DNA from 3 places in the Anoxybacillus kestanbolensis genome. Region 2 is predicted to be linked to each of the others. Evidence: predicted binding sites of a transcription regulator. Region 2 holds the regulator's gene; each other region holds the start of a gene.
What was found. The regulator Rex, encoded in region 2, represses fermentation and respiration genes when NADH is low (regulators of the CRP and FNR family bind a similar motif). The targets are predictions, from matches to a motif close to TTGTGAAATATTTCACAA.
Positions count from the first base shown of each region.

Region 1: the regulator Rex is predicted to act here: its motif matches at 1,550-1,567, upstream of BO219_RS05460 (NarK family nitrate/nitrite MFS transporter).
Region 3: the regulator Rex is predicted to act here: its motif matches at 1,759-1,776, upstream of BO219_RS05355 (nitrate reductase subunit alpha).

Region 1 is NZ_MQAD01000005.1:600,884-604,118, reverse strand. It holds gene BO219_RS05470 (TIGR04053 family radical SAM/SPASM domain-containing protein) at 1-130, shown strand, start outside; gene BO219_RS05465 (nitrate/nitrite transporter) at 341-1,513, shown strand; gene BO219_RS05460 (NarK family nitrate/nitrite MFS transporter) at 1,671-3,002, shown strand; gene modA (molybdate ABC transporter substrate-binding protein) at 3,070-3,235, shown strand, end outside.
Region 2 is NZ_MQAD01000032.1:3,909-7,143, forward strand. It holds gene BO219_RS13190 (ABC-F family ATP-binding cassette domain-containing protein) at 1-1,430, opposite strand, end outside; gene BO219_RS13195 (redox-sensing transcriptional repressor Rex) at 1,658-2,293, shown strand; gene BO219_RS13200 (YdiK family protein) at 2,303-2,476, opposite strand; gene BO219_RS13205 (CPBP family intramembrane glutamic endopeptidase) at 2,473-3,210, opposite strand.
Region 3 is NZ_MQAD01000005.1:581,304-584,538, reverse strand. It holds gene BO219_RS05370 (ThiF family adenylyltransferase) at 1-356, shown strand, start outside; gene BO219_RS05365 (Crp/Fnr family transcriptional regulator) at 372-1,061, shown strand; gene BO219_RS05360 (hemerythrin domain-containing protein) at 1,170-1,697, shown strand; gene BO219_RS05355 (nitrate reductase subunit alpha) at 1,841-3,235, shown strand, end outside.

The DNA.
Region 1 (3,235 bases), on a different contig from region 2:
TGAATTTCGTTACGTTTGTGGTGGATCGCGTTCAAGAGCATATGCGGTTACAGGCGACTACTTAGCAAGCGAACCGTACTGCATCTACATCCCAAAAGCATGGCGTCAAAAAGAAAAGGTCGGCGAATAGCCGGCTTTTTTCTATTCATCCATACAGGCGATAAGTTCCTTATTTGTGTAAATTGGGAACTTGTCTTTTTTCTACAAACATTTTATTCATATGAAAGAACGTATGAAAGTTTTGTGAACATAACAAAAATTGTGAACAATATAACAGTACTGATCGATAAATTTTTTTACGATAAAATTGTCAAACGATAAAGCGAGGGGGGGAATAAAGATGGAACGATTAAAACAATTTCTTCGAGTTGGTCATTTACCGACACTTCTTTCGTCTTTTTTGTACTTTGATATTAGTTTTATGATCTGGGTGATTCTTGGGGCAACAGGAACGTTTATTGTGGAAGATTTAAGATTGACCCCTGCACAAAAAGGAATGATGGTAGGAATCCCTGTATTAGGAGGAGCGTTGCTTCGTATTCCAATGGGACTATTAGCAGACCGATTCGGTGGTAAGAAAATGGGAATGATCGGAATGGTTTTGACATCCGTGCCTCTTTTATGGGGTTGGTTGTTTGCTGATACATTGACACAAATTTATGCGCTTGGATTGTTATTAGGAGTAGCAGGAGCTAGTTTTGCCGTCGCTCTTCCTTTAGCAAGCCGTTGGTATCCGAAAGAACATCAAGGTTTGGCGATGGGAATTGCAGGTGCGGGAAATAGCGGAACGGTTTTAGCAATGTTGTTTGGTCCTCGTATCGCAGAAGAGTATGGTTGGAATAGTGTATTTGGATTAGCGCTCGTTCCTCTCTTTGTTGCTTTTATTGTATTTATCATCTTCGCAAAAGAATGCCCGACTGCGGTAAAACCAGCAAAAATATCGGAATATATGCGCGTGATGAAAATGAAGGAAACGTGGTTGTTTAGCTTTTTTTATAGCTTATCTTTTGGTGGATTTGTCGGAATGACGAGCTATTTAACACTATTCTTTTTCGATCAATACGGAGTAGATAAAGTGACGGCAGGAGATTTTGTGACGCTTGTCGTATTTGCGGGAAGCTTTGTTCGGCCAATTGGTGGCTATTTAGCTGATAAATATGGTGGAATGAAATTGCTCGTTTGGCTGTTTACAGGCGCTACTGTTACATTGGTGATTGTCGGTATGCTTCCGTCTGTTTATGTTGCATTAGCTCTTTTGTTTACCACACTTATTTTTTTCGGTACAGCGAATGGGGCACTATTTCAAGTCATTCCAAATGTATTCCCGAAAGAAGTCGGATTATTGACAGGTTTTGTCGGTGCAGCAGGTGGATTAGGAGGGTTCTTTTTACCTAATATTTTAGGTTTATTTAAACAATGGACGAATTCATATTCGTATGGCTTTTGGTGGGTAGCAGCAACTATGTTTGTTGCAATGCTTATTATGAGACGATTGCGAAAAACGATCGCTTAAATATCATTTTTTAACATTGTATGAACGTTTCTGAATATGTGATGCACATCACATTCTTATTTATGTGGTTTCTTTATGATGAAAGTACAACAATCATTTTTATAAATCATACTTCAAAATTTTTATAAATCATACTTCAAAAAGGAGAGATAACGTTATGAGTCAACCATTGAAAACGGCTTCAGAAAACGGTGAACGGACAAGTCGAATTGGTTCTTATTGGAACCCAGAAGATCCATTATTTTGGGAAAAAGAAGGAAAAAAACATGCTCGTCGAAATCTGTGGATCTCTGTTCCAACGTTAATGTTGGCATTTATCGTTTGGCAAATTTGGTCTATTACTGCAGCACGTTTGAATGACATTGGATTCCAGTTGACGCAAAGTCAATTATTTACGTTAGCCGCTGTTCCGGGGTTAGTAGGTGCAACATTTCGTTTTGTTTACACGTTTGCTGTTGGGAAATTTGGCGGAAGAAACTGGACTGTTTTTTCGACAGGAATACTACTTGTTCCCGCAATCGGTGTAGGATTAGCCGTACAAAATCCCAATACACCGTATTGGCTCATGTTGCTGTTAGCGGCATTCTGTGGACTTGGTGGTGCAAATTTTTCCTCAGCATTAGCGAATATTAGCTTTTTCTTCCCGAAAAAAGAAAAAGGGACAGCACTTGGTATCAACGGCGGTCTTGGAAACATGGGAGTGTCTGTCGTTCAATTTGTGACACCCCTAATCGTAACTATTGGTGTATTTGGAGCGATCGGTGGTGAACCACAAGTACTCGCAGACGGCTCAAAAGTTTGGTTACAAAACGCTGCATTTATTTGGGTCATTCCGATTGTGTTTTTTACGATTTTAGCATATTTCGGTATGGATAACTTACCAAACGCAAAGCAATCTGTATCGGAGCAGTTTGTCATCGTCAAACGAAAACATACGTGGGTAATGACATGGCTATATACAGCGACATTCGGTTCGTTTATCGGGTATGCAGCGGCCTTTCCACTTTTATTAAAATCACAATTCCCAGAACACGTATCACTTGCCTTTTTAGGAGCATTTTTAGCGGCGGCATTCCGTCCGGTTGGGGGATGGTTATCTGATAAATTGGGTGGAGCACGTGTAACAAACTATGTCTTAATTATCATGGGTCTTGGTGCTGCAGCAGTCATGTATTTTACAACGGAAAAACACTTTATCGGATTTATCGTATCTTTCTTGATCTTATTTATTGCTGCAGGGATGGGATCTGGATCGACATTCCAAATGATTCCAATCATCTTCCCGCCAAAAGAAGCGGCACCTGTTCTCGGTTTTACAGCCGCATTTGCAGCGTATGGTTCATTCTTTATTCCGAAATTATTCGGTTGGGCAGCTCAAAATACTGGCACACCAATTACAGCATTTTACTTCTTTATCGCATTTTATGTTGTATCAATTGCATTAAACTGGTATTATTATGCTAGAAAAAATGCGGAAGTGAAATGTTAGAAGAATAAAAGGGGATATCTGTAATAGATATTCCCTTTTGATATATGGAGGGACTAAAGTGAGAAAAATGTGTTTTTTTATTATGATTTTGTTATTAGTGGCATGTAATCCTCACGCCGCTCAACCAAATGCGACACCATCCATTAAAGTTGCGGCAGCTGCAGATTTAACCCATGCATTTAAAGAAGTTGGGGAGCAGTTTAAAAAAGAAACGGGAATAGACGTTACATTTA
Region 2 (3,235 bases):
TTGCTATCTAAATCCAAATGGTTTGTCGGTTCATCTAAAACTAATACGTTTGCTTTCTTCATCATGAGTTTAGCGAGAGCGAGTCGCGCTTTTTCTCCACCGCTTAACGTCTGAACAGGCTTCAATACGTCGTCACCAGAAAATAAAAAGTTGCCGAGAATGGTCCGAATTTCTTTCTCTGTTCTTAATCGATCTTCGTCCCACAGTTCGTCGATCACTCGTTTGTTTGATGTTAATTGTGCTTGTTCTTGATCATAATAGCCAATTTGTACGTTTGTTCCGTAGCGTATTTCTCCTTGTTTTGGATGGAGTTGTTTGATGATCGTTTTTAAAAGAGTTGATTTTCCAATTCCATTGGGTCCAATTAGCGCAATACTATCTCCGCGAGTGATACGGAATGAAAGGTTTGTTGCGATGATGTGATCGTAACCGATTGCTAAGTTGTTAGCTGTCAGCACGTCGTTTCCGCTTGGGCGTTCGATTTCGAAACGAAACGATGCCGATTTTTCATCACCGAGTGGCTTGTCGATGATATTCATTTTTTCTAATTGTTTTCTACGGCTTTGTGCTCGCTTCGTTGTTGATGCACGAGCGATGTTGCGTTGAATAAAATCTTTTAATTTTGTAATTTCCTCTTGTTGTTTTTCATACAATTTTAGTTGTTGTTCAAATTGTTCAGCACGTTGTTGTAAGTAGCTTGTATAGTTTCCGACATATTTTTTTATTTTTGTGCGTGATAGTTCATACACTTGTGTCACGATTTGGTCAAGAAAATAGCGATCGTGGGAGACGATAAGAATGGCCCCATCGTAATTTTTTAAATATTGTTCAAGCCATTGCAACGTTTCCATATCTAAATGGTTTGTCGGTTCGTCTAAAATGAGCAAATCGGGCCTTGTAAGGAGCAGTTTACCAAGCGCTAGCCTCGTCCGCTGTCCACCGCTTAATGTAGATACTTTTGTCGTATAATCGTACTGTGGGAAGCGGAGACCATGAAGAACCGAACGAATATCTGCTTCATATTGATAGCCGCCTTTTTCTTTGAATTCTGTTTGTAAACGATCATATTGCTCAAGTAGGCGCTCATAGTCAGCATCATGTAAACTCATTTGTTGTTCTAGTTCGCGTAATTGTTTTTCCATTTGTTGTAGCGGGGCAAACACATCGAGCATTTCTTCCCAAATGGAACGATGAGCTTGCAACCCTGTATATTGATCTAAATAACCGATCGTTACGTGTTTCGGTTTAATGATTTCGCCTGTGTCGTATGACAACTGTCCGGCAATGATTTTTAATAATGTCGATTTTCCCGCGCCATTTCTTCCAACTAACGCAATACGGTCTTTTTCTTGTATTTCAAGCTTAATGTCTGATAAAACTTGTTCCGCTCCATATGATTTGGATAGTTGATTTACTTGTAAAATGATCATTCTTTCTCACCTCAATCTTCTTTTGATAGTGTAACGTACTTTCTTGATATTCGGCAACACTAGTGTACGAATAACAAATTTGACAAAAATAATAATAAAGGGTACAAAGGAAAGACAGAATGAAAAAAATAGTGTATAGTTTAGAAGTGGGGAGAATTTTTTAGACGTATAGGAGAGAAAAATGAAAGCGCTAACTATTTGTGAAAGGAAATGTGGGGGATTGACTCGTGAATAATGAACAACCAAAAATTCCGCAGGCGACCGCAAAGCGACTACCGTTGTACTATCGTTTTTTGAAAAACTTGCATGCATCAGGCAAGCAACGTGTATCTTCAGCGGAGTTAAGCGAAGCTGTAAAAGTCGATTCAGCAACGATTCGCCGTGATTTTTCATACTTTGGTGCGCTTGGAAAAAAAGGATACGGATATAATGTGAATTATTTGCTGTCGTTTTTCCGAAAAACGTTAGACCAAGATGAAACGACAGAAGTAGCGTTATTTGGCGTCGGTAATTTAGGGACAGCATTTTTGAACTACAATTTTAGCAAAAATAACAATACGAAAATCGTAATGGCGTTCGATGTTGATCCGGATAAAGTGGGAACAAAAGTCGGAGGGGTTCCGGTTTATCATTTAGATGAATTGGAAGAAAAGCTTGGAGGGATTACGGTAGCGATTTTAACCGTTCCTGCTCAAGTTGCCCAGCCGATTACTGACCGACTTGTTCAAAAAGGCATTAAAGGGATTTTAAACTTTACGCCTGCTCGCTTGCATGTGCCAGAACATATTCGTGTTCACCATATTGATTTAGCGGTCGAATTGCAGTCACTCGTTTACTTTTTAAAACATTACGGAAATGAGTAAACCTCCCGTTTACGAGCGGGAGGTTTTTTTTCGTAAAGAACGAATTCCTGCGCCGAAATCAAATGTAGCAATTAAAATAAATAGCATCGTTGTGATGTCCCAAATACCATCATCGGCGGTATGGACAGCAAAATAAGTAAATAAAATGCCAGTGAGAAAATAAAACAACGGTTCAGACTTCATGAAAACAGCCTCCAAATTACGAATTGCATTCGTTCTGCCTCACGCATAATGCTTTCGATTTCTTCAGCAAATAATGTTTGAATTGCAACGACAAAGGTGTTCATCAGTACATGTGCTGCAATAGGTACGATAATACGCTTTGTTTTGACATATAGGAAAGCAAATACAAATCCCATCGTTGCATAAAGAAGCAAATGTTCGAACTCTAAATGAACAACAGCAAATAAAAGCGAGCTGATGATGGCTGATAAGAAAAAGTTATATTTTTGATACAGCGTTCCGAAAATAATTTTTCGAAAAATGATTTCTTCTAAAACTGGACCAACGATTGAAGTGACGAGCATAAGAGCTGGTGTAAGTTTGACCATTTCGACGATCCGTCTCGTGTTCTCGGACCCCATTTCGACCCCAAAGAGGTGTACTTCGATGTTTGCTGCAACGCCTTGGGCGAAAAGAGCGAGCAAAAACCCCCCAATTGCCCAAAAGAATGACATGCCAATCGATGCTTGATGGCGATCATATGAGTATTTCATATCTTCTTTCATAAAATAAAGAACGAGAAAAAGAGCAATCGAGAAACTAATAACAGCCCAATAACCAGAAGCGATCGAAAAAGCTATTTCTTTATTTGATGCGTTGACAAAGCCGCTATGTGCAAGTAAAGGGACGCCGACTAAGCTCGATAGCTGCATGGCGATATATGTAATGATGACATACCGATATTGTTTTTTCACATGGTCAACCCCTTTTTACAAAATA
Region 3 (3,235 bases), on a different contig from region 2:
TGTTTGATGTTTGGCAAAACGAACATCGGTTTTTACGAGTTGATAAACTAAAAAACGAACATTGTCCGTCTTGCGGGAGAGATCGCACATATCCAGCTTTGCACAGGGAAAAAGCGAAGATGTCCGTCTTATGTGGACGAGATACAGTACAAATTCGTCATGGTCATCCATTTCGTATAACTGAAATGATGGAACACATGAAAACAAGCGGTCAACAAGTACACGGGAACGAATATTTGTTGATGACCCAACTCGAAGGACATCGTGTCGTTTTATTTGCTGACGGTCGCATGCTTGTGCACGGTACAAAAGATGTTACATTTGCTCGTTCGTTATATCAGAAATATTTTTCATGAAAAGGAGGCATACGTATGTCTCAGTTTATTAGCAAAAAAAATTTTGAACAATTAAAAAAGTTAGCGTATAAAACGCTGAAAGTGAAAAAAGGAATGTTTTTATTTCAGGAAGGGCAAATGGGCCAAAACTTTTTTGTCGTCTTATCTGGCAAATTTCAAATTAGTAAATTTTCTGGTGATGGAAAAGAGTTATGTTTGCGGTTATGTGGGCCGAGTGCTGTCATCGGTGAGTTGATGATTTTTTCAGATAATGGGAGATATTTATTTAACGGTCGTGCGCTCGAGGATAGTGAAGTACTTGTAATTAAAAATGAAGATATTGAAAAAGAGTTGCTTGCCAACTCAGAGTTTGCTGTTGAGTTTTTGAAAATGATGACCGATCATTTCCGCAAACAACATACGAAATTTCGTGATCTCGTCTTATACGGCAAAAAGGGAGCTTTATATTCTACACTCATTCGTATGGCTAATAGTTATGGTATTCAGACGAAAGATGGCATTTTATTAGATGTTCCTGTTACACATCAAGATTTAGCGAATTTTAGTTCTACATCGCGTGAAAGTGTAAATCGTGAATTAAATACATTAAAAAGTAAAGGTATCATTTCTTTCAAGGGAAGAAAAATTATCATTCATAGCTTAGACTATTTAAAAAAGCAAATTAATTGTGAAGGTTGTCCATCGTCATATTGCAACATTGAATAGTCAATAAACGTTCATTTTTTAGACAAAAGGTGTGACGTGCATCACACGAAAAATCGTTTTCCTTCTATACAATAAATGTGTAAGCACATGAAGAAAAGAGGGATGACGATGGATTTTTCACCTTGCAGTCTCATTGGGCATGAACCCGTTTCATTATGTCCGCCATTGCAACGATTAAAAGACGAACACGGTCCATTAAATGAAGAAAAATATGCTCTTTTTGTTGCAGCGAAAGGCATTTACGATGGTAAAGAGGAAGATGTTGTTCAAGCACTTATTCGTTTACGTGAAAAAGTACAGCAATTTTTGCAACATTTAGATCCTCACTCTCGTCGCGAAGAAGATGTATTATTTCCGATGATGGAACGCTATATCGGCAAACAGTTCGGTCCCATTGCAGTTATGGAATACGAACATCAAGAAGCGAAACAAAATATTGCAACATTTTTACAAAAGACAGAAACGATTCGTTCAGAAGAAGCGAAACAATTAGCTTCATATGTAATGAACGCGTATATGATTTTAACTGATCACTTTGCGAAAGAAGAGCAAGTGCTTTTCCCGATGGCTGAAAAGTTACTATCAGCCGAAGAAAAAGAACAATTAGCAAAAAGAATAGATGAGATTAAAGGCTAATCCGTTAAGGGTTAGTCTTTTTTTATATAATATTTCGACATATTTGTGACAATTAAAAAACATGTGAGGTACCTCACATTTATTTATCACGTCCCGTTTTATAGTGAAGATAGAAGGATTTCATACAAAGAGGAGTGAGCGATATGAAAAAAAAATCACCGCTGTTCAAGCGGTTGAACTACGTGAAGCCGATTGAACGGCAAGCGGATGGGCATAGTGAAGTCACATATCAAGATCGCGATTGGGAACAAATATATCGCAGAAGATGGCAACATGACAAAGTTGTCCGTTCAACACATGGTGTCAACTGTACGGGTTCATGTAGTTGGAATATTTACGTGAAAGACGGCATCGTCACATGGGAAGGTCAAAAACTTGACTACCCAACAACAGGACCGGATATGCCTGATTTTGAACCGCGAGGCTGTCCGCGTGGGGCAAGCTTTTCATGGTATATTTATAGTCCGCTTCGTGTCAAATACCCATACGTTCGTGGCGTGTTGTTAAATATGTGGCGCGAAGCGTTGCAACAACATGCAAATCCGCTTGATGCTTGGAAAAGCATTGTTGAAAATCCAGAAAAGGCAAAGCGTTATAAACAAGCACGTGGCAAAGGTGGATTTGTTCGTGCAGAGTGGGACGAAGTATTAAAGCTTGTTGCCACTTCCTTACTTTACACAGTAATCAAGTATGGACCGGATCGGAATGTCGGCTTCTCACCAATTCCAGCGATGTCAATGGTAAGTCATGCGGCTGGGGCACGCTTTATGTCGCTTATGGGTGGACCGATTTTAAGCTTTTATGATTGGTATGCCGATTTACCTCCGGCTTCGCCGCAAATTTGGGGAGATCAAACGGACGTTCCGGAAAGTAGTGACTGGTACAATGCCGGTTACATTATGACGTGGGGATCAAATGTTCCGATGACGCGTACACCAGACGCGCACTTTTTGGCAGAAGTGCGATATAAAGGAACGAAAGTCGTTTCCATTAGCCCAGATTTTGCTGAATCGACAAAGCTAGCAGATGAATGGCTAAGCGTGAAACAAGGAACAGACGGTGCTTTAGCGATGGCGATGGGGCACGTCATTTTAAAAGAGTTTTATGTCGACCGTCAAGTTCCATACTTTACGAATTATGCGAAACAATACACCGATTTTCCGTTTTTAATTACGCTCAAAGAGAGAGAAAACGGACAATTTGTTGCTGATCGTTTTTTACACGCATCTGATATTGGTCGAAATACGACAAACGGGGAATGGAAGCCAGCGCTTTGGAATGAACGAACAAACGATTTTGCGATTCCAAATGGAACGATTGGTTCGCGTTGGGAAAATAAAGGGAAATGGAATTTGAACATGGTGGATGAAGAAACGGAAGAAGCAATTGAACCACGTTTGACGATGTTAGGGATAGAAGACGAAATTGCAACGGTTCAAATTCCATACTTTTCAAATGATGGAAATCGTATTTTAAAACGTGCTGTGCCTGTGAAGCGAATACAAACAAAACATGAGGAGTTGTATGTTACAACCGTA